One region of the Brevibacillus parabrevis genome, then DNA from elsewhere that is predicted to be linked to it. Evidence: riboswitches for the same ligand, from Rfam matches in the RefSeq annotation. Region 1 holds a riboswitch; each other region holds the start of a gene.

What was found. A riboswitch is a leader RNA that binds a small molecule or an ion and turns the genes downstream of it on or off. The one in region 1 is predicted to bind cobalamin.
Region 2: it holds a riboswitch for cobalamin, as region 1 does, so the genes downstream of both, IRJ17_RS22560 (ABC transporter substrate-binding protein) here and nrdI (class Ib ribonucleoside-diphosphate reductase assembly flavoprotein NrdI) in region 1, are expected to answer to the same signal.
Region 3: it holds a riboswitch for cobalamin, as region 1 does, so the genes downstream of both, IRJ17_RS07965 (ABC transporter substrate-binding protein) here and nrdI (class Ib ribonucleoside-diphosphate reductase assembly flavoprotein NrdI) in region 1, are expected to answer to the same signal.
Region 4: it holds a riboswitch for cobalamin, as region 1 does, so the genes downstream of both, IRJ17_RS09080 (energy-coupling factor ABC transporter permease) here and nrdI (class Ib ribonucleoside-diphosphate reductase assembly flavoprotein NrdI) in region 1, are expected to answer to the same signal.

Annotation. Positions count from the first base shown of each region.
Region 1 is NZ_CP064090.1:4,153,714-4,159,571, reverse strand. Features, by position in the region: gene IRJ17_RS18820 (DUF952 domain-containing protein) at 1-116, shown strand, start outside; gene IRJ17_RS18815 (hypothetical protein) at 130-351, opposite strand; gene tlp (small acid-soluble spore protein Tlp) at 471-686, shown strand; gene mnmA (tRNA 2-thiouridine(34) synthase MnmA) at 835-1,947, shown strand; gene IRJ17_RS18800 (hypothetical protein) at 1,967-2,299, shown strand; gene IRJ17_RS18795 (ACT domain-containing protein) at 2,334-2,846, shown strand; gene IRJ17_RS18790 (alpha/beta hydrolase) at 2,960-3,781, opposite strand; cobalamin riboswitch at 3,955-4,152, shown strand; gene nrdI (class Ib ribonucleoside-diphosphate reductase assembly flavoprotein NrdI) at 4,307-4,666, shown strand; gene nrdE (class 1b ribonucleoside-diphosphate reductase subunit alpha) at 4,653-5,858, shown strand, end outside.
Region 2 is NZ_CP064090.1:4,905,669-4,911,526, reverse strand. Features, by position in the region: gene IRJ17_RS22570 (ABC transporter permease) at 1-610, shown strand, start outside; gene IRJ17_RS22565 (M24 family metallopeptidase) at 796-1,887, shown strand; cobalamin riboswitch at 1,905-2,114, shown strand; gene IRJ17_RS22560 (ABC transporter substrate-binding protein) at 2,414-3,451, shown strand; gene IRJ17_RS22555 (FecCD family ABC transporter permease) at 3,499-4,536, shown strand; gene IRJ17_RS22550 (heme ABC transporter ATP-binding protein) at 4,533-5,339, shown strand; gene IRJ17_RS22545 (methyltransferase domain-containing protein) at 5,336-5,858, shown strand, end outside.
Region 3 is NZ_CP064090.1:1,664,498-1,670,355, forward strand. Features, by position in the region: gene pdxR (MocR-like pyridoxine biosynthesis transcription factor PdxR) at 1-801, opposite strand, end outside; gene IRJ17_RS07945 (NAD(P)H-dependent oxidoreductase) at 1,043-1,141, shown strand; gene IRJ17_RS07950 (NAD(P)H-dependent oxidoreductase) at 1,220-1,882, opposite strand; gene IRJ17_RS07955 (alpha/beta fold hydrolase) at 1,922-2,716, opposite strand; gene IRJ17_RS07960 (winged helix-turn-helix transcriptional regulator) at 2,826-3,194, shown strand; cobalamin riboswitch at 3,349-3,546, shown strand; gene IRJ17_RS07965 (ABC transporter substrate-binding protein) at 3,697-4,863, shown strand; gene IRJ17_RS07970 (FecCD family ABC transporter permease) at 4,892-5,858, shown strand, end outside.
Region 4 is NZ_CP064090.1:1,913,528-1,919,385, forward strand. Features, by position in the region: gene IRJ17_RS09065 (spore germination protein) at 1-188, opposite strand, end outside; gene IRJ17_RS09070 (GerAB/ArcD/ProY family transporter) at 178-1,278, opposite strand; gene IRJ17_RS09075 (quinone-dependent dihydroorotate dehydrogenase) at 1,426-2,517, shown strand; cobalamin riboswitch at 2,669-2,864, shown strand; gene IRJ17_RS09080 (energy-coupling factor ABC transporter permease) at 3,013-3,777, shown strand; gene IRJ17_RS09085 (energy-coupling factor ABC transporter substrate-binding protein) at 3,774-4,058, shown strand; gene cbiQ (cobalt ECF transporter T component CbiQ) at 4,055-4,846, shown strand; gene IRJ17_RS09095 (energy-coupling factor ABC transporter ATP-binding protein) at 4,851-5,705, shown strand; gene IRJ17_RS09100 (hypothetical protein) at 5,821-5,858, shown strand, end outside.

The DNA of each region.
Region 1 (5,858 bases):
GCGACGGACTGCTTTATCCGCATATTTACGGTCCGCTCAATCACGATGCCATTGCCGATATTCGCCGGATGGAAAAAGTGGACGGGCATTGGCGCATCGGCGGGTCTATTCGCTAGTCGTTTATCCGGCTTATCCGTTCCAGTTGAACTGATTCAGCAAATCGCGCACTTCCTCGCGCTTGGATGCAGGCAGCTTGTCGAGTCTGCGCAGCAATAGCGCGATCCTTTTGCGCTGCTCGATTTCGGGGAACGGCTCGGCATGTCTGCTCACCCATTGGCGCTTGAGCCGCACCGGGTCTGTCTCCGCGATGATTTTTAACAGCTTTCGTTCCAGAAAATCAAGGGAAGCCATCGGTCAAACTCCTCTTCGTCCAAAATCAGATGCTACCAGTTTATCATACATACTTCTGGCGTGAACGGAGAACAATGGTACAGGTAGTGAATCTAGTTGGAACCAGAGGAGGAATTGTGATGGCAAAACCGGATGATCGCTCTGACAACGCTGCCAAGCTGCAAGAAATGGCGCGAAATACAGAGGAAAATATCAACGAGGCGAATGACTATCTGGCTGCGCACGCAGGGGAGATTTCCGCCAAGGAACGTGCGGACATCGAGGCGAAGAACGAGCGTCGTGCAGAAAGTGCAGAAGGCTTCCGTTCGGAAATCGAGGATGAGACGTCCCAGTGAGCTGAAAATCATCTCGCATCGACACCTGCCACAAGAGTTGCGGCAGGTGTTTTTGGCATGGAGCGGGGAAAAGTGCAACAAAACATGAATTGTTTTGCGAAACATGGTAATCTGTAGAAGAACAAATTGAATCAAGAGGAGAAAGACTATGAAACGACCAGAAGACACACGCGTCGTTGTCGGCATGTCCGGCGGAGTCGACTCCTCCGTGACGGCTTACCTGCTCAAGCAACAGGGATATGACGTCATCGGCATCTTCATGAAAAACTGGGATGATACCGATGAATTCGGCCACTGCACGGCGGAAGAAGACTTCCAGGATGTCCGGCGCGTCTGTGAACAGATCGGCATTCCATATTACACCGTCAATTTTGAAAAAGAATACATGGATAAAGTATTCCAGTATTTTTTGGATGAATATAAACGCGGGCGCACTCCGAACCCGGACGTCATGTGCAACCGCGAAATCAAGTTTGGCGAACTGCTGGCAAAAGTGATGGACCTGGGAGCCGATTACATCGCGACAGGCCACTATGCGCAGGTGAAATTCATCGACGGGGAGTACAAGCTGATCCGAGGCGCGGACAACAACAAGGACCAGACGTATTTCCTCAACGTGCTCGGCCAGGAGCAGTTGTCCAAAACGATGTTTCCCATCGGACATTTGCCAAAGCCCGAGGTGCGCAAAATCGCCGAGGAAGCAGGGCTTTACACCGCAAAGAAAAAGGACAGCACAGGGATTTGCTTCATTGGCGAACGCAACTTCCGCGAGTTTTTGCAAAACTACTTGCCAGCGAAGCCCGGCAATATCGAGACTGTCGAGGGAACCGTGATCGGGCAGCACGATGGACTGATGTACTACACGCTCGGTCAGCGCCAAGGGCTTGGAATCGGCGGCGGACACGGCACGAGCGGTCAACCGTGGTTTGTCGTGGACAAGGATCTGGAACGCAACGCACTGATTGTCGGGGAAGGCTCCGATCATCCCCGCCTGTACTCAAGCAGTCTTTTGGCGACAGACGTGAGCTGGGTTAGCGCCAACAAGCCAACCGGATCGTTTGTCTGCACCGCGAAGTTCCGTTATCGTCAGCCGGATCAGCAAGTGACGGTACACGTGCAGGAAGGCAACACCGTAGAGGTCGTTTTCGCTCAACCGCAAAAAGCCGTTACTCCTGGACAGGCCGTCGTCTTCTACGATGGCGAAGTTTGTCTCGGCGGAGGAACGATCGACAAGGTGCGTTCGATAGATAAAGAGAATTAATATACGGGGGAAGCGCTTGGTGGATGCAACGAAAAAATCCAAAGTGATTATCGTTTCGTTTTTGGCGGGAGCACTCCTCTTGGGGTTTCTCGCTTACATGGGAATGTCGGCTACGAGCAGTGAGCACATGGCGACGATCCAGGCTGTCATCAAGGAAAAAGGCGGCGTGATTGAACCGGGCGGCGTGACCGCTGTTCCTGCCGATGAAAGCCCTTTTGCCAAAAGCGGAAAAGGCAATACGATTTACCGCATTGTGTACAAAAAGGACGGGGAAAGCCTGACAGCTTGGTACCGTTCCGAAAACCATTCCTCCATCATCAAAGAGCCGGAAGAGTGGATTCTTCCGAAATGAAGGATAACCTTGACTGGGAGAGTGAGGGCATTACATGACCCAATACGCTGGACTTCGTGAGTTGGCCCAATTGATTAGCAGACTGGAGCCGCAGCTTGCAGGGGCAACCTTGAGCATTTTGGCCCATGAAAACAAAGAGCAGATCGCGTCCTTGCTTCTGGAAGGGCTGGGCAGCGGCGTTTCCGTGCAAAACAGCTCAGGTGAATACGCCAACCATTTGGCGAATTTGCGCGTGGGCGCGAACAAATATACGTTCGCCCAGGACTGGCGCGAGGTGTACATCAGTGAGATCAATTACTGCGCCTGTCGGATTCCGCCGGGCGGTCACGGTCTTTTGGTGCACCATACCGACTATCCCGGGGTCATTTACGACGTATCCCGCAAACTGGCTGACCACGAAATCAATATTTCCAAGCTGAACGTGTCGCGCGAGCAAAAAGGGAAGAACGCCCTGCTTGTTTGCGTCACGGATGAAGAGATTACGCCAACAGTTGTAGCGGCGATTGAAGAGCTGCCGCAGATCAACAAGGTGTTGTCCCTCCAGTAAGCCGAAAAAGAGCAGAAATGCGTGCATGACCGCTCATATGTTTCGTATGGGCGGTTTTTTGCGTGCGTGGAGCGGTTGTTGGCCGGTTTTGGGAAAAGAAAAAGCTGCCCTGGTTAGCAGGCAGCGGTTTTGGAAGCGAAGCGGATCGCGTGGCTGATCAGGACGTGCAAGACAGAGGTGTGATTTTCGTCCGGGAATTGACGGAACGTGGCTTGTATCTGACCTGTGCCGAGAGCGGACAGCCTTTTTGCCATGGCCTCAGCTTTGACGTTGACGTGGAAGCGCCCGTCGTTCTCCAGTTCCCCGATCGTCAGGAGCGCTCTGACTTTCAGCTCGTCTGTAAGCCGTTCAGGCAAGCGCCGCTCTTCTTCGAGCAGGACGCTTTCGTTCCAGTGAATGGACGGGCTGCCGGCGATATAGCATTGGTACTCGTGCGGCCGCGTCAACAGGGCGTGCAGCACCAGCAAGCCGCCGAGAGAATGACCGAAGATCGTCTGGCGGGTACGATCGATAGGAAAATCTTTTTCGATAGCAGGCTTCACCGTTTTCTCGATAAACGAAAGAAACCTTTCGGCGCCGCCCATTTCCGGCCATTCTCCGCCGCGCGGATGAGCGGGCAGCTCGTCTTGCGGAACGACATGCGTGAAGTCGTAGTAGCGGGACGGATGGAAAGGCGCTTCCGTCGGATAGCCGATGCCGACGACGATGGCTGGTTGCACGCCTGTTTTTTCAGGAGCGCGGCATTGCAGGCGAATGGCTTCGGTCATCGTGCCGAAAACCGAGTTGGCGTCCAGCAAATAGATGACAGGAAAGCCTGTTGGCGGCGGGGCTGTGTCTGGCGTGCTCACAAATAGGTGGAACGTACGATCGTTGTATGTTATTTTTCTCGTTTGGGAACGGGGAATCGCTACTGCCTCGTAAGTCGTACTGTCCATCATGGGTCACTCTCCATTCGTCCGTAGGCGTCAACTTTTATGTACACGAAACCTATTATATGGACGAAAACCAGAGATTGGCAATAGAGAAATGAGAGAGATTATCACTACGAAAATTGAACATGCCAAGCTTGACTCCTACGATATATTGAGGTAAAGTAAGTTTTACCAACTACATATTGATGCGGACAGGTGTTTACCACGCTATATTTGGTAGACTTAATAGGGAAGTCGGTGAGATTCCGACGCGGTCCCGCCACTGTGATGAGAGAGTTCCATTTGCTTGTGATCGCCACTGATTGAGCCAATCGGGAAGGCCAAATGGAGCAATGACCCCAAGCCAGGAGACCTGCCTGACTGCAAGCACTGTGTAACCTACGGAAGATAGGGAAGTGTTCGAGCGCTCCATTCGTTTGTCATGCTGAATGGATACGATGGGAATCATCATGCGCATTCGACATTTTGGCGTCGAATGCGCTTTTACTTTGGCTAAAAAGTATACAATTGCAGTAAAGGATGAGGGACATGATAATCGCTTTTGATTCAAAAACAGGAAACGTGAGACGATTCGTAAACAAAATCGATCTGCCGCGCGTGGAAATCGATCCGGAGATGGTGCTAGACGAGCCGTTCATCCTGGTGACGTACACGACAGGCTTCGGGCAGGTGCCAGAGAAGGTGGACCGTTTCCTGAAGCGAAATCATGTCTATTTGCGCGGAGTGTCTGCCAGCGGCAATCGCAACTGGGGCACCAGCTTTGCCAAAAGCGCAGATACAATCGCGATCCAGTATGGCGTTCCGGTGATTTCCAAGTTTGAATTGTCCGGTACCGGCCGTGACGTGGAACAATTTACGAGTGGGGTGGCAGCAATTGCGGCACATTGAATTGAACAACCAACTAATGCAGCGTGGAAACGACGGGTTTTACCAATTGGAAAAAGACAGAGAGGCAGTCGCCGTCTTCATGGAGGAAGTGCAGGCGAAGACCATGACCTTCAACAGTGTCAAAGAGCGGATGGACTATTTGATCCAGCATGATTTTTATGAAAATGTGTATGAGGACTACACCGTTGAACAGGTCGACGAAGTTTTCCGACTGGCGCATGACACTGGTTTTCAATTCGCGTCGTACATGGCCATCTCCAAGTTTTACAAAGACTACGCTCTGAAAACGGACGACAAGTCCACGTATTTGGAGCAGTACCCGGATCGGGTAGCGATTGTTGCTCTCTCGCTCGGCCGCGGAGACTTCGAGCTTGCGAAGCGCCTGACTGTTTCCATGATGGAACAGCGTCTCCAGCCGGCTACACCGACATTCCTCAATGCAGGGAAAAGCCGCCGCGGGGAAATGGTCTCCTGCTTCTTGCTGGAAATGGACGACTCCCTGAACTCGATCAACTACGTGCTCGGAACTTGCATGCAGCTCTCGAAAATCGGCGGCGGCGTAGCGGTCAATCTGTCCAAGCTTCGCGGGCGGGGAGAGCCGATCAAAGGCGTCGAGGGCGCAGCCAAAGGCGTCATGCCTGTACTCAAGCTTTTGGAAGATGCGTTTTCCTACGCCGACCAGATGGGACAGCGCAAAGGCTCCGGGGCAGCTTATTACAACATTTTTGGCTGGGACATCAACGAGTTTCTCGATTGCAAAAAGATCAACGCTGACGAAAAATCGCGGATCAAGACATTGTCGATCGGCCTGATTGTGCCGAATGTGTTTTACAAGCTGGCAGAGGAGAACAAGCCTCTGACCGTGTTCGCTCCTTATTCGGTCTACAAGGAATACGGCGTTCATCTGGATGATCTGGATCTCGATCAGATGTACGACGAGTTGGTCGCAAACGAGCGCATCAAGAAAAAGATCGTCATGAGCGCCCGCGAGATGCTTACCAAGATCGCGATGATCCAGATGGAATCGGGCTATCCGTACATCATGAACAAGACGAATGCGAACAAAAACCACGCGCTCAAAGATATTGGAGCGGTCAAAATGTCCAACCTGTGCACGGAAATTTTCCAGTTGCAGGAGACTACCACGATCACGAATTACGGCGAGGAAGACATCATCCGCCGCGACATCAGC
Region 2 (5,858 bases), 750 kb from region 1:
GCGCATTTCCTTGTGGGTAGGCACCTTTTCCGTCATCGGCTCGGTCGTCGCCGGAACGATTCTCGGCTTGCTCGCCGGATTTTACGGCAAATGGATTGACACGCTGATCTCCCGCATTTTTGATATTATGCTGGCGTTCCCAAGCATCCTGTTGGCGATTGCGATTGTCGCGATTTTGGGGCCGTCTTTGCAAAACGCGCTGTTGGCGATTGCCATTATCAACATTCCGACTTTTGGACGTCTGGTTCGCTCGCGGGTTCTCAGCTTGAAGGAAGAAGAGTTCGTCATGGCGGCGCGCGCGATCGGGATGAAAGATTCCCGGATCATTATGCAGCACATTTTGCCGAACAGCCTGGCTCCGATCATCGTGACAGGGACGATGGGGATTGCTACTGCGATCATTGAAGCGGCGGCACTCGGCTTCCTTGGACTCGGTGCGCAGCCACCGGAGCCTGAGTGGGGGAAAATGCTTTCCGATTCCCGTCAATACATTCAAAAAGCGCCGTGGACGGTTATTTTTCCCGGACTGTCGATCATGTTGACCGTACTTGGCTTCAACCTGATTGGCGACGGCTTGCGGGATGCGCTTGATCCACGGATGAAAAATTAGTTGTAGTGCGAAGGGCAGTAGGGACACAAGCGTCCAGGCTGCCCCTTTTTTCGCGTCTGCTGGCTTATTTTCTTTGGGCATATGCTGGAGGATTCATGAGAGAATTTTCCGCTTCTCTCTTCTTTTTTAGGCAGGAAAATGGTATTCTCAGGGGTAGAATATTGTCGAAAGAGAAGGTGACGCAGTTGTTCCAGGAGCGTATTTCGAAGCTGCACGATTTTTTGGCAAACCATGAGTTAGACGCGGTATTGATCACTTCTCCCAAGCATGTTTACTATTTGACCGGGTTTTTTACTGATCCGCACGAGCGTTTTATGGGGCTGATCATTCCGGCCCAAGGCGAGCCTTCGCTGATTGTGCCTGCCCTTGATCGGGAAGCGGCGGTGGCAGCATCGTTTGTTCAGACGATTCTTACACATACGGATACGGACAATCCGTACGAGATTCTCAAGCAGGCGTTGCCAGCGGGCTTGTCCAAGCTGGGCATCGAGAAAAGCCACATGACGGTAGAACGCTTCGAAGCCATGGGACAAGCCGTCGGTGCGCAGAGCTACACCGATGTGGAAGAACCGCTTCGTGAAATGCGCCTGATCAAATCGGCAGATGAAGTTGCCCGTTTGAAAAATGCGGTTCAACTGATCGAAGATACGCTTGGCGAGACGTTGAAAAAATTCAAAGTCGGTCAGACCGAAATGGAGATTGTCGCGGAACTGGAATTTCAGATGAAGCGTCTGGGAGCAGATGGCCCATCCTTTTCCACGATGGTACTGGCAGGCGAAAAATCGGCATTGCCGCATGGAACGCCAGGTTCGCGCCAGGTGCAGGAAGGCGATTTGCTGCTGTTTGACATTGGCGTAGCAGCTGATGGTTACGTTTCGGATATTACCCGCACGTTTGCCGTCGGGGAAGTCAGCGAACAACTGCGCGAAATTTACGAGACAGTGCTTGCGGCGAATGAGGCGGCGATTGCAGAGGTTCGTCCAGGCGTGACTTTTGCCCATCTCGACAAGACCGCTCGCGACTTGATTGCCGCGCGAGGCTATGGCGAATACTTCATGCACCGACTGGGACACGGTTTGGGCATGGATGTGCACGAATATCCGTCCGTACATGGTCAAAATCAGGAAACGCTTCGCCCGGGCATGGTGTTCACCATCGAGCCAGGCGTTTACGTACCGGGAGTAGGCGGCGTGCGCATTGAAGACGATGTGCTCGTAACCGAATCAGGCGTGGAAGTATTGAGCAAGTTCCCGAAACAACTGACTGTGATTGGCTAACGATCACGAAACACACAATTTCATATGAATCTGATGGTGCTGGCTGGAATTGTTTGGTTCCGCCAGCTTAATAGGGAAGTCCGGTGAAAATCCGGCGCGGTCCCGCCACTGTAAACGAGGAGTGCCTAGTACGCAGCAACCACTGTTTTTCGCGAGACGAAAAATGGGAAGGGAACTAGGCATGTTGATTCGTGAGCCAGGAGACCTGCCATGAGATCATTTGCAATCGACCCACGAGGATGGGACAGATGTAGAAGCAATCTTTAGAAAAGGCGCTCCACAAACGCTGGCTCTATAGATATGTCTGCGTATGTCGAGCACCTCCCGATTGGAAAACTGGGAGGTGCTTTTTTCTATGGGTATCATCGTGGCAGCAACACGTGGAGAGGGGGAGATGCCATTTCCTGTATTGCCAAACGGAGCGGCTTTCCGTATAGTGTAGATGTAATTCGTAACAATTACGATTTGCATAGCAATTGTTTTCATCGTACAGAGAACATGAAAAGAAGAGAGGGTAACAAAACAAATGAATAAAACACCTAAGAAAAAGAAGGCCTTGCAAGGATTTTGGTTCGCGTCTGTGACTGCAATCATGCTGCTCATGTCTGCGTGTGGTTCCGCAACACCGGCAGCTCCTGAACAAGCTGCTACCAAGCCAGGCTCGGAGCAAGCTGCCCAGCCTGCCGCTGGCGAAAACAAGCCAGTGACAATCGTCAACAACGGCATCGAAATGACTTATCCGGAAGCACCAAAACGCGCTGTCACCATGAACCAGCACGTGACGGAAATTATGCTCGCTCTCGGTCTGGCTGACAAAATGGCCGGGACTGCGTATTTGGACGATCAAATTTTGCCTGAGTTGAAAGCTGACTACGACAGAGTGCCTGTGCTGTCCGACAAGTACCCGACGAAAGAAGTGCTGATGGCTGCCAACCCTGACTTTGTGTATGCAGGCTGGAAAAGCGCCTTTGGCGATAAAGGTGTAGGCTCGATGGAGGAGTTGGAGAAAGCAGGGGTCAAATCGTACCTGCAAGAGTCTTCCAACAAGCCGGGCCCGACTATTGACGACGTATTCGCTGACATTGCAAACATCGGCCGCATTTTCCGCGTGGAAGACAAGGCGAACGAACTGATTGGCAAAATGAAAGCGGAAATGGAACAAACGACAAGCAAAATCGGTACCGTGGACAAGCCGCTCAGCGTGTTTGTGTACGATAGCGGAGAAGATCAGCCGTTCACAGCTGCAAACAACTACATGACTGCCCTGATCAAGGCGGCGGGCGGCAAAAACGTGTTTGACGACATTCAAAAAGGCTGGGCAACCGTGAGCTGGGAAGAAGTCGTGAACCGCAAGCCTGACGTTATCGTTGTCGTGGATTACGGCGACAAAACGATTGATCAGAAGAAAGAGTTTTTGCTCGCCAAAAAGGAACTGGCTGACTTGCCAGCGATTCAAAACAAACGTTTGATTGTATTGCCACTGTCCGCAGCCTCCGAAGGGGTACGCGCACCGATCGCGCTGAAAATCCTCGGCGAAGGACTGTACCCGGATAAATTCAAATAAAGAACGGCTGCTTAATTAAGGAGGGAACGGCCCTGCATAAGATCAAGATGCCCTTCATCATCGTTGCCCTGCTGATCGGGTTGCTCGTCTCGATTACGTTTGCGGTAACACTCGGCTCGGTGGAAATCAAACCAGCGACAGTGTGGAAAATTGCCTTATCGAATCTTCCGCTGACCAACCAGTGGATCGAAGTGGATTGGTCAAAAGGAGAGCAGACAATTATCTGGGATATTCGGTTTCCCCGTGTCCTGTTGGGGGCAGTTGTCGGGGCTGGTCTATCTGTTGTGGGGGTTGCGATTCAGTCTCTCGTTCGCAACTCCCTGGCAGATCCGTACATATTAGGCGTTTCCTCGGGAGCATCGGCTGGAGCGACTTTGGTGATTTTGTTCGGAGCATTCAGCATGTACGGACAATTCGCCCTGTCGTTTGGCGCTTTCACAGGGGCGCTTGTCTCGATCCTGCTTATTTTTACTTTGTCGCGAATCGGCGGGCAAAACTCGACCGTGCGCTTGCTCATGGCGGGGATTGCCATTTCTGCGATTTTGTCGGCGATTACGAGTCTGATCATTTTCTCTGCGCCAAACGAACACGGCATCCGCTCGGTGTTGTTCTGGATGAGCGGCAGTCTCGCGGGCGGCAAGTGGGAGTATTTGACCATCCCGACATTGATCGTGGTCATTTGTCTGATCGTGCTGCTGGCGCAGTATCGTTCGTTGAATGCGATGCTGATGGGCGAGGAGTCTGCCGGGACGCTTGGGGTCAACACGGTGCAATTTCGCAAGCTGCTGTTGGTCATTACGGCCCTGCTCACGGGAGTGATCGTCTCGATCAGCGGAGCGATCGGATTTGTCGGTTTGATGATGCCGCATATCGTGCGGGTTATCGTCGGTTCCGATCACCGACGCGTCTTGCCCGTCAGCGCCTTGCTGGGAGCGATTTTTCTGATCTGGGCGGACGTGATTGCCCGGCTTGCTTTTGCCCCGGAGGAACTTCCCATCGGGATCATCACGGCGTTGTGCGGAGGCCCGTTCTTTATTTGGCTGATGCTGCGCAGTTCTTATTCTTTCGGAGGTAGCGGACGATGAATCTGAATGTGGAGAACATTACAGTCGGGCTGGAAAACAAAACGATTTTGCACAACGTCAGTCTGACGGTCCGCTCCGGTGAGTTCGTCGGGCTGATCGGGCCGAATGGCAGCGGGAAGTCGACTTTGCTCAAAAGCATTTATCGCGTGTTGAAGCCGTACAGCGGATTGATTTCGCTCGACGATGACAACGTGTACCAGCTGTCTGCCCGGCAAAATGCACAGCGCATGGCGGTGGTTCGTCAGGAAAGCTCGGTCGAATTTGACTTTACGGTCATGGAGATCGTCATGATGGGCCGCTCACCGCATAAGCGGCTGTTTCAAACGGATACGACAGCCGACAGCCGCATTTGCGAGGAGTCGCTGGAACGAGTGGGGATGCAGGCTTACGCCGAGCGCAGCTTTTTTTCCTTGTCCGGCGGGGAAAAGCAGCGCGTCTTGATTGCCAGGGCGCTGGTGCAGCAAGCGGAGTTTCTCGTTCTCGACGAGCCGACCAACCATCTGGATGTCCGGTATCAGCTGCAAGTCATGGATTTGGTCAAAACACTCGGAATTACCGTGTTTTCATCGCTGCACGATCTCAACATCGCCGCGATGTACTGTGATCGGCTGTACGTCATCCGCGACGGTGAGCTGGTCGCTTCCGGCACCCCTGATGAGGTTTTGGAACCCGGCTTGATTCGGGATGTGTTCGGGGTAGAAACGGAAGTAATCACTCATCCGCGCACAGGGAAAAAACACGTCTATTTCTTTTCCGAAGCATTGCGCAACGAGCAATCCCGACAGGAGGTCAAAGCGTTATGAGTGTTTACAGCTGCCAAGTATGCAAATTTCGATATGATGAATGGTTAGGCGATACGAAAAATGGCGTCCCACCGGGGGTGCCTTTTTCACATTTGGCAGGTTCCGTCTGTACGACGTGCGGCATGCAGGGAGAAGGGCGGCATCTGCCTCTGCCTGAAGCCAAATACATCGGGCTGGAAGCCACTTACTACGATCAGTTCGCGGGCAAGGCGGGGATCGCCTTTTATCGCAACTGGCTCATGCAGGAAGCGCAGCTCGCTCCCGTGTCTGTGCTGGAGCTTGGGGTAGGCACGGGGCGGATCGCGATTGAGCTGGCGCGGTGTGGGCTGTCCGTCTGCGGCGTGGACAACAGTCCGGACATGCTGGAGATGGCGACGAAAAAGAAACGGCGCATGCTGAAAGACCAGGAGGATTTGCTCGTGCTCGTGGAGCAAGATGTACGCGAATTGCAGCTCGATTCCACCTTCACGCACATACTGCTTCCGGAAGGCATCTTTCAGCAGGCGACCTGTAGAGCGG
Region 3 (5,858 bases), 2.5 Mb from region 1:
GAGGCAAATGCCTGTCGGGTTTTGAAAAGTCGGATTGAGAAAAATCATTTTGATCCGGTGTTTTTTATACAAGGAGCGAATATCTTCGGGATCGATGCCCTCCGGACTGACCGGGAGCCGGAACAGGCGCAGGCCGGCCGACTGAAACATCGGCAAAGAGTAGCAATACGATGGATCTTCTATGGCGACGGCATCCCCGGGAGCGAGCAAACATTGTGTGATCAAATAAAGCGACTGCTGGGAACCCGATGTGATGAGAATGGACGAGTCTGTCGTGTTGATCTGCCGATACCGCGACAAATAGGAAACGAGTTCTTCGCGCAGTGGCGTGAAGCCTTGGGGATTGTCGTAGCCTAAATATTCCGTAAAGGGGTTTTCTTTCATCAAGGTGCTGATTTCCTGACCCGGAGACAATTGCGCGGATAGCTCCCCGCTGGCAAAGTCGATCATGCCGTCTTTTTGCAGGGCCTCGCGAATGCGGCGCAAGTAAAACAAATTCGGGAGAAACTGCCCGCCCTCCACGTACCGATGCCAGTTTGGGGTGTGTTTGGGGGTCGCTTCCCATTTGTTTTTGCAGACGCGCGTGCCGCTGCCTGTCCTGCTTTCGATGATGCCGAGTGCACGCAGCTCTTCGTAAGCCAAAATGACGGTGCTTCGATTGACCCCCAACTGCTCTGCCAGCTTTCTTTCAGAGGGGAGCAAGCTTCCAGGAGGATATTCTCCATAAGAAATCCTGCGCTCGATCTCATCGGCGATTTGGTGATAGAGTGTTTGCGTGCTGGACCGATCAGGTTTCCACATGATAATCACAACCTTGGACATATTCGTTAACAATGATATTGACAAGAAACAAACTTATCATACCACGTGAATGGAAGCAGCTTCGGCCGAAAGAATACCAATCTATTGAACATGGATGGGTGAATGGCTGAGCAATTGGATGGTTTGCTTTTGAGAAAAATGTGGTATTCGGTGATCAATCACCGAGCAGTTTATTTCCGCTGACGGCTATATTATTGTTGCCCCGATGTGGAATTACGGCGTGCCGCCGATGTTGAAGGTGTATATTGATGCGGTGTGCATCGCCAGAAAAGCATTTCGCATGACGGAAAACGGCGCGGATGGCGTCATTTCCGTCTAGAAACAACTATAATGGAAAAAGGGCCGCCCCGAACATCCATTCTTGTTCGGGGCGGCAATAGTGGCAGTAGCGATGTCGTTACTCGACGTAGCGAATGAGGTGTTCGCGCGGCTGTCTTGTTTTCGGGCGCGGCTCGCTTTTGCGGTAGCCAAAGGCAACCATGCAGGCTACGCCAAAGCGTTCCTTGTCCAGCAGTCCTTCAGCTTGCAGGAGTTCCTCTGCCTGTTTTTTGTCGAAGCCTTCGATCGGGCAGGAATCGATGCCGATCATGGCGGCTGAGGTCATCATGTTGCCAAGGGCGATGTACGTTTGTCTGGCTGCCCATTCGAACATGACGCGCTCGTCTGCAAACAGCTCAAAATCTTGCTTCAAAAATTTGTCGTACATGGCGCTTTTCGCGGTGATGACGTTTTCCGGCAAAAGCTGCACGTTTTTCATCTGGTTCACTACGTAGTCGGAATCAGCCGCCATCTCTTGCTTGGTACGCGCCAGGATGATGACAAAATGACTCGCTGTAGCCAGTTGCTTTTGCGCCCCCCAGGAAACGACAGACAGCTTGTCGCGCAGAGCGCGGTTTTGCACGACGAGAAAGTTCCAAGGCTCAAAACCGAATGAGCTGGGAGAAAGGCGAGCCGTTTCCATAATGAAAGCGAAGTCTTCTTGTGCAATCGTTTTGTCTGCGGCAAATTCTTTAGTGGCGTGTCTAGTTTCGTATGCTTGCAAAATCTGTTCTTTTTGGATCATGTTATCCTCCAGATAAGGTAAGTTATTTTGGGGAAGTCATCGGGTAGAACGGACAAAGGACAGGACGGTTTCGATCAGCTCTGCCTCCTGCTCCCACAGTACCAGGTGTCCCGAAGCGATCTCGTGGTAGCGCGCGTCAGGCAGGAGAGCGGCCATTTCCCTTGTCTGCTCCACAGGCACCATGCGATCGTAAGTCAAGCCGATGGCCAGTGCTGGGGCAGTGACTTTGCCAAGCAAAGGCCGCAGGTTGATGCGAGTGTCAAGTTCAGCCTGTTTGCCAGTACCTTCGGCAAGTGTCGCAGCCAAATTGGCGGTAAACTCATGCAACTGCTCCAGTGTTTGAAACGAGCTGTAAAACGCCGGGCTGAAGCCAGTGTGGATGGCGAATTGGGCGAACAGCTCCCGATCCTGGCGGAACAGCTTTTGCCACAGATCGAACTGATAGGCGACAGCGAGATCGCTTTCTACCCAGCCCGCGATCGCTGTCACCGATTGGACTCGCTCCGGGTATTTGGCGGCGATGGCAGCTGCAACGACAGCGCCGAGCGAGTAGCCTACGACATGAAAGTGCGTAAAGCCTTCCTGCATAACTGCCTGCACATTTTGCTCGACCAGATCGTCCAGCTCCAGCCGCTCGCGGTCGTCTTGCGTTTTGCCCGAGCCGCTGTAATTGGGGGTGATGACGGTAAAGTCAGGTGCCAGCGCCTTGCCGAGATTGCCCCACGTGCCTTCGTAACTGCCTCCTGTACCGTGGATCAACAGCACGGCAGGTCCGCTTCCTTCTACTGCATATGCGACGTTTATGGGACCAACCTGAACGAATTTTTCCATGAGGGCCTCCTTGAAATCGTGTTTTACAAAAGTGATCTTACCGAATACACTGTAAAAAAGTAAGTACGCACTTTTTCGTTGAATACTTACCAAAAGGGAAGTGAGAACCATGGGGAACCAACAGGTGATTTATCAAATAAACGGCAAACAGTTTCAGTGTCCGATCGAGCTGTCTGTTTCCATTCTTGCAGGAAGATGGAAAACGACGATTATTTGCCAACTGATGAACGGGAAAAAGCGGTACGGTGAGCTGAAGAAAAACATCATGGGCGTGAATCACAAAATGCTCGCGGAACAGCTGCGGGAGCTGGAAGAGGCGGGGATTGTGCTGCGGCATGTGTACCCGGTCGTTCCGCCAAAGGTGGAGTACGAGCTGACAGAGCGGGGAGAAGCACTGCGTCCCGTGATTGAATACTTGATCAAATGGGGAGAGCAGTTTGGCACGCCTGTGGCGGATGAAGTGGAGCCGACTGCCTAAAACTGCTGAAAGCACCGGGCCATAATCGCATACGACAACCATACGACCACCTGAGAACGGCGGATTTTTTTCGGGCGAAGGCAAAAGAGGGAAGGAAGCGGCCGATTTGTTTTTACGGTCCCCCCTCCCTATGAAAATAATGGTATAATCAGCCAAGAATAGCATGCAGCTAGGTGCCTTTGCGAGAGCAAGGGGTAACAGGGAATCGGGTGAAAATCCCGAGCGGTCCCGCCACTGTAATTGGTGAGTTCTCTTTCCAACATGTCACTCGGTATGGAGCATAACCATCGGGGAAGACGAAAGAGCGCGATGAGCCAAAAGCCAGGAGACCTACCTAGTTTGTCACACCCGTAATCCTTCGCGGAAAAGGTGAGGTGTAGGAAGAAGCTGCGACAGCTTGTGTCTATTTATTCATGATGTCGACTGATTACTTCTACACGTTTGCCTCGTCCGGCGGGACGGGGCTTTTCTATTGATCACAAAAAGATAGGGAGTGGAAACGATGCTGCAAAAGAACCGGAAAAGCTGGATCGGCAAAGTATGGCTGTTTGGCCTGCTCACGATTTTTTTGGTCGTGACTGGCTGCTCTGCTGCTTCACCGTCATCGTCAACGCCTGCGGAACAGAAAACTGAACAGGCGGTGCCGCAGGAAAAGCAGGAGCTTGCTTTTCAAGATTCCGCAGGGACTGCGATCACGGTAAAGCTGCCAGTAGAGCGGGTGGTCGTGCTCAATCGCAACACGGCAGAAGCGATCAAGCTGCTGGGAGCCGAGCAGTACGTGCTGGCTACAGGCGACACGACGGTCAAAAATAACCCGTACCTCGGATTTGACAGCAAGCCGGATGTGGGGGAAACGAAGCAGATCAATCTGGAGCAAATCATCAGCTTGAAGCCGCAAATCGTCTTCGCCTATACGAATCGCCCCGACAAGACGCTGGAGGAAAAGCTGGAGCCAGCCGGAATCAAAGTCGTGCGAATGAACAACTATTTGCCGGAACAGATGGATGAGGAGCTGAAGCTGCTCGGCAAAATTTTTGATAAATCGGACAAGGCAGACGAATTTCTCGCCTGGAAGCATTCGATTGAAAAGCTGTTAGCGGACCGGGTGGCGGGCATCAAGGAGGAAGACAAAAAACAGGTGCTTGCCTTGTCAGCCGGATTTCTCAATACGAACGGGGGCTACCGGATTTTCCCCAGCCAGTCGTTAGACGGGAAGCCAGGAGTAGGGGAAGGCTACGCGACGATTCTGGCTGGCGGGAAAGACGCTGCCGACTTGCAATGGAATCCGGCGGAGGCGTCGACTACGATCATGGTCGACGAGGAATATGTGCTCAAGCGCAACCCGGAGGTCATTACCCTGCACGGCACCTGGCTGGGTGGCTACAATGTGAAGGATACGAAGCCGTTTGAAGAAGCGCTGCGCCATATTATGAGCACGACATCTGTTTCGCGGCTCAAGGCGGGGCAAAGCAAAGACATTTACTTTTTCTACACCAACTTTGTCGGATCGGACAAGCGGTATATCGGCAATCTCCAACTAGCCAAATATTTGTACCCGGATAAATTCCAGGATATCGATCCCGAGCAGTATGCCAAAGAGTATTTTGAAAAATGGTTAGGCGTGCCATACCAAGGCATTTGGCACTATTCGTTCAAAGATGTTCAATGACAGCCAAGGACAACCGCTGAGCAAGCCAGTGCAGCGACCGATCCAGGCCATCTATCACGGGAGCGTGAAAAGCAAGCTGCTCATTTTGACAAGCCTTTTCCTCCTGCTGGTGCTGCTGACGCTTTACGCAGTCAGTCAAGGGGCTGTAGAAGTTGCGTTGCCTGAGCTTTTGGCTATTTTGTCCGGACGCGCTTCCGATGAGATGACCGCCTACATCGTATACGAGATTCGGCTGCCGCGCATGGTCATGTCGATCATTACAGGAGTTTCGCTGGCATGTGCCGGTGCGATTATGCAGGCGATTTTGCGCAATCCGCTGGCAGACCCTTTTACGCTCGGCGTATCGAGCGGAGCGGCTTTTGGAGCAGCATTGGCGATCGTGGCCGGGACGAGTGTGTTTGGCATCAACCTCGTTTCGAGTGGACAGTGGATGATCGCTCTTAATGCCTTTGTGTTTGGCTGTCTCGCTGTGGGCGCGGTCTACGGCATCGCCAAGCTCAAAAACAGCTCGACGACCGTACTGCTTTTGGCGGGGGTGGCCATTGGGCAACTGTTTTCGGCGGGCGTTTCCGGTTTGAAGTTTTTTTCCAACAACGAAGCGTTGAAAGACTTGGTTGTCTGGCTCATGGGAGGATTTTGGGGAGCGAAATGGCAAGTGCTGCACATTTTGCTGCCGCTCGTGATCATCTCGCTTGTCCTTTTGCTGAAATACGCCTGGGACCTGAACTCGCTATGCGCTGGCGAAGATGTAGCGCGAACGCTCGGCGTCAATGTCAAACAAGTCCGCTGGGTGTGCCTTTTGCTCGTTACCTTGATGGCCTCCGTCACGATTGCCTTCACAGGGATTATCGGGTTCATCGGGCTGGTGGCACCGCATATCAGCAGAATCATCATCGGGACGGATTATCGATTTTTACTGCCGTGCTCTTGCCTGATGGGCGCTTTGCTGCTGCTCTTGTCAGATACGGCAGCCCGCATGGTATTATCTCCGATCG
Region 4 (5,858 bases), 2.2 Mb from region 1:
GAGCGCAGATCGCCAGAATTTACGCAGTGCTCCAATTGAGGCAAAGCCGTCTCCTGCAAATGCCGTACGTCCGCCAAACCTTCGCAGTACAGCATGAGCACAGACTGATCGTTCGGGGTGACAGCCCGCAGGAAGACGACATCAGCACAATGCGCAAATCTATCACGCAGCTCCTCTTCAAGGGTCATGGCTCACATCCTCCAATCTGGTTGGTTTTCGCAGCGACAGCAGGAACAAGATGAGTGTGACGACTACCATAACCAGCAAGTAAAAAGGATAGTAAATCTTCGAGAGAAACGTCACGAATTGCATGTCGCTGTAAGGAAGACTGGTCAGGGCGATCATGCTGGCGCCAAGGACGAACATGACGTATTTTCTTTGCTTTTTCGTGCGCAGGACGAGCAGCTCCCCGAGCAGCAGCAAGCAAAGCGTAATGCGGATAAACGACCCGGACAGCCACTGAAAAATCGAGAAAAACTCCATGTTCTCGATGTCTTTGCCGATCGTCAAAAGCCGCCATTGCTCAAAGGCGGGAAACCGCTGGCGCGTCGATTCCACAGGCCCGAACTCGGCGATGGCTCCTGTAAGCGGACTGAGGGTCAGTACCAGGACGATCGCGATCATGATGATATAGTGGACGGCGCGAAGCGGTTTGCGAATGTGGTGTTGCAGCAAAAGCAAAAGGAACAGCTCGGTAAATCCTCCTCCTACAAACACCATGGCGTGCAGGGTGGGCATAAGCCCGTTTTGGAACAGCGGCAAAAGCTGGGTATAATCTTTTTTGGGAATGTTGCCAAACGCGACGAACATGCCCAATAACGAAACGGCAGGCAGCAGGATGCCGGAAGTAATGCCGACAGAAGCTATGCCGCCGTAAGAGGCGAACACGCACAAAATGATCAGGGCAAGCGCTGTCACCCATTCCGGTGTCTGCGGCAAATAGTTGACGGTAGTCCATGTTTGCGTATCGATTAAATTGACGAGGGCCATCAAGTACAGGCAAAGGATGATCGGGGCGAGGAGCAGATGCCGGACGGTTTTTCCTGATCGCAAAAGAAGCCACTGGGACAGCGACATCTGCTTGATCCGTCTATTGATGAAAAACAGGGCGTATGCCCAAACGGCAAAGGGGATGGCGCCAATAATGACGCTCAGCCAGGCATCGCGCCCAGCTTTGCTGAGCAGCAGAGGAATAAGGGTAACATGGTTGGTTATTCCGATTGAGAGCATCATGACCATGATCGCTTGGCCAATCCCGATTTTTCCGTCTGCTTTCATGAAACATACGTCCCCTTTTAAATCGCTGGTTTTGTTATAGTTTGTCTGCTCGACTGGAAATATGTATCGCGTATAAAGGTTAGCCCACGAGAAACAAAGTGTGGTATTCTACAATGAGGTAAAAATGGAGTAAGGAGTGCAGCCGGGATGTATAAGCTCATAAGAAAATATCTGTTCCAGATGGATACGGAAGAGATTCATGAAAAAACGGTTGGTGCCTTGAAGCTGATGGAAGATTCTGCTCCGGGAAAAAGCTTGCTCAGAATGATGTTCCAGTTGAAGGACGAGCGTCTGGCGACAAAGCTGTGGGGAATGACTTTTCCCAATCCGGTAGGACTCGCCGCCGGTTTTGACAAAAATGCCGAAGTGTATCATGCGCTCGGTGCGCTCGGGTTCGGCTTTGTGGAAATCGGGACTTTGACGCCGCAGGGACAGCCTGGCAATCCGAGGCCCCGCTTGTTCCGTTTGCCTGAACACGAAGCAGTGATCAACCGAATGGGCTTCAACAACCACGGTGCGTATTTGGCTTCGCAGCATCTGGTAGATTACGCTTATTCCGATGTTCCGATCGGGATCAATATTGGCAAAAACAAAGTCACTCCTAATGAGGAAGCGGCTTCTGACTATATCAAGTGTCTGGACATGCTCTATGCGTACGGCCATTATTTCGTCATTAACATCAGCTCGCCGAACACGCCGAATTTGCGCGACTTGCAGGAGACAGAAAGCATGCGCCAGCTGGTGCGGGCGATACGCGAGAAAGCGGCTGAGCTGGAAGCGCGCGGCATTCAGAAAAAACCGATTTTGCTCAAAGTAGCTCCAGACATGTCTGACGAGCATATGCGCGATGTCGTGCAAGGGGCTGTGGCGGAAGGCATTTCCGGGATTATTGCCACCAATACGACACTGTCGCGGGAAGCTGTTCAAGGGCATCGGTACGCCGAGGAAGCGGGCGGTTTGAGCGGAAAGCCGCTGACAGAGCGATCGACAGCGTGGGTGAAAGAGATTTATCAGGAAGTCGGAGGCAAAGTGCCGATTATCGGTGTCGGAGGCATTTTTACCGGAGAAGACGCCTATCAGAAAATACGCGCGGGCGCCAGCCTGGTCCAGGTTTATACTGGCATGATTTATCAAGGGCCTGGCATTTCGAAGCAGATCAACAAGCAATTGCTCAAGCTGATGCAGCGGGACGGTTTTTCCCACATCAACGAAGCGGTTGGCGTGGACGCGAAAGCGTAGAATCAAAAACGTAGAACCAAAAACAAGGCTCGTGCAGTCAATGACATTCGCCAAAAGGTCATCGGTTGCAGGAGCCTTTTGATAATAAGCTTTACGCTGGATTGGGCGATTGAGTATAATAATGTAGGACAAGCAAGAACTGTCAAACAATTGGATATTGTCGGCAATAGGTGCCTTTGTGTGCATGAGCACGAAGGGTAACAGGGAATCGGGTGAAAGTCCCGAGCGGTCCCGCCACTGTAATCAGGGAGTTCTCTTTGATGAAGTTCCACTCATATTCATATGGGGAAGGACAAAGAGCGCATCGATCTGAAAGCCAGGAGACCTACCTACTTGCCACACCCTGGAGACCTTCGCGGAAAGGAGCGGTGAATACGGAGCAATTGGACAGAAGTTCATGTCTATTGTTTTGTGCGCATACCTCGTCTGCTATCGGATGGGGCTTTTTTGATTGGAAAAAACGGTAAAAAGAACAGCAAAGGAGGAGAAGTTGCCTTGAATCGATCACGCTTTGTCTCGACCTGTTTATTGATTGCGGGCTTTGTTCTTTACTTTCTCGTAAATGAACCGCAAACTTCTTACGCGATGCACATTATGGAAGGGTATTTGCCGCTGTCGTGGGCGTTGTTCTGGTGGGTAGTATTTATTCCGTTCTTCATTCTTGGCATTCGTTCGTTAAACAAAATCGTCAAAGAACACCCGCAAATGAAGCTGCTTATTGGCGTATCAGGTGCCTTTGCTTTCGTGCTGTCTGCTTTGAAAATTCCTTCGGTGACGGGAAGCAGCTCCCATCCTACCGGAACAGGACTTGGGGCGATCATGTTCGGCCCGTGGGTGATGTCTGTGCTGGGCAGTCTGGTGCTGTTGTTCCAAGCCTTGCTGTTGGCGCATGGCGGATTGACCACGCTTGGCGCCAACGCCGTTTCGATGGCGGTTGTCGGGCCGATGGTGGCTTACGGGGTGTACCGCCTGATTGTCCGTGCCAACGGAGGACAACGTTTGGCTGTCTTCGCTGCGGCAGCTCTTGCTGACCTGGCGACTTATGTAGTGACATCTGTTCAGTTGGCGCTGGCTTTTCCGGCTGAGTCTGGCGGGGTATTGGCTTCTTTCGCCAAGTTCGCTGGCATTTTTGCCATCACACAAATTCCGTTGGCGATCAGCGAGGGGCTTCTGACCGTGCTCGTCTGGAACTGGCTTCAATCTTACAATGCAAAAGAGCTGGCGGAGCTGCGCTTGCTGAAACGGGAGGAATCGCTGTGAAAAAAGGAATGAACTGGCTGCTGCTCCTGGGTGTCGTCGTGCTTGCGATCGTGCCGTTGCTTTTGGTGCAGGACTCGGAGTTCGGCGGAGCGGACGGAGCGGCAGAGGAAGCGATCAAGGAGATTGCCCCTGCGTACGAGCCGTGGTTCCAGCCGCTGCTTGAACCGCCAGGAGGCGAGACGGAGAGCTTGCTGTTTGCCGTGCAAGCGGCATTGGGAGCGGGCATTGTCGGCTATGCGATGGGCTTGTACAAAGGTCGGCTGGATAAAAACAAAAAATGAACTGGCAGCAGCTTGACTCTCTTTCGTATCAAAACCGTCTGAGATTTTTGCCGCCGGAACACAAGCTTCTGTTTGCGAGCGCGTTGATTTTGCTCGTTTTGACAGGACATGAGTGGTTGCAAATGGCGATTTGCATTTGGATGGGAGTATGGGTGATCGGATATGCCCGTATTCCCGTCCGTTTCTATTTCGGATTTCTTCTTTTGTCTCTCTCGTTCTTTGTTTTGGGTTTGCCTGCACTTCTGCTGGAAGCGACAAGGGCGGAGACAGCTCCTGTGACTCAGATGGCAGTGGCGTGGCATGTCGGCCCTTATTTGATATACGTTCCAATGAGCGCCATCAGCAAGGTGTGGGTGCTGTTTTGGCGAACGATGGCCAGCCTTGCCTGCTTTTCCTTTATTTTGTTTACGGTGCCGTTTGCCGAGATTTTGCAGGTGTTGCGCAAGCTGCGGCTTCCGGTCATCGTTACGGATTTGCTGATGATTATGTACCGCTTTATTTTCGTGTTGCTCGGCGTCTCCCATCAGTTGTGGATTGCTCAGCGCTCGCGTGGCGGACACCGGGGATTTCGCGCGACGATGCGCGACATCGGCGGTCTGGCTGCCCAGCTGTTCGTCAGGGCGATGCGCAAATACGATGCGTTGTACAAAGGGATGGCAGCCAGAGGCTTCGGGGAAAGCTTGCAAGTGCTTTCTTTGCACAGTCATTCCCGCTCCAGACGATATGAATGGGAGTCGATAGCAGGCTGTGTTCTGCTGATTTTGCTGGAGTGGTGGACAGGGGGATAATGCTTTGACATCATGGCTGTTGGAATTTGCTGACGTGCACTACGCCTATCCGGGTGGCCGCGGCCCTGTGCTGCGCGGACTGTCCCTGGGCATTCCAGAAGGGAAAAAATGCGCGCTGCTCGGACGAAACGGTTGCGGCAAATCTACTTTGTTTTTGCACGGGAACGGGATCATCCAGCCGCAGCAAGGGCAAGTGAGCTGGAAAGGGACGCCGCTCAGCTACAAACGCGCTGCCTTGCAGGAGATGACGCAAAAAGTCGGTCTTGTCTTCCAGGACCCGGAGCACCAACTGATCGCCAGTACCGTAGCGGAGGATGTATCCTACGGGCTGTGCAACCGGAACCTGCCGGCGGACGTGATTCGCCAAAAGGTACAGGCGATTCTTCAGGCGTTCGGGATGACCGAGCTTGCTGACGTGCCGATTCATCACCTGAGCCTGGGGCAAAAGCGTCGACTGGCTTTGGCCGGGGTCATGGTGCTGGAACCGGAGCTGTTGCTTTTGGATGAGCCTACGGCGTATCTCGACCGCTATCAGACGCGAAATCTTTTGCGCGAGCTTGATGCGATTCACCAAAACGGGACAACGGTGCTAATGGCGACGCATGATATGGATATCGCGTTTGAGTGGGCGGAATGGATTTGCGTGATGGATGCGGGCAAACTCGTATTTGCCGGGGAGCCGCAAGAGGCATTGGCACAAAGGGAGCTGCTGGAAAGCCTGCATCTCGGCATGCCGCTCATCGCTGACGTGTGGGAAGCTTTGCCGCAGGAATGGCGACAAGAAGCTGGAGAGCGCGTCCCTTGTTCGCTGGAGGAATTGAAAAAGCGTCTGCTGACTGGACAGGTTGCTGTCCGTTAGCGACGGAGAAGCGGTCGCGCTGGCGGCCGTTTTTTGTTGTGCGCGATTTCTTGACGCATGGCAAGAACAATCCAAGGGTATTCTATCCGTAAAATTCCTTTTGGAGGTATCCCTGATGGAGCACGATTCGTTGATGAGTTCTTCGCTTGCTGG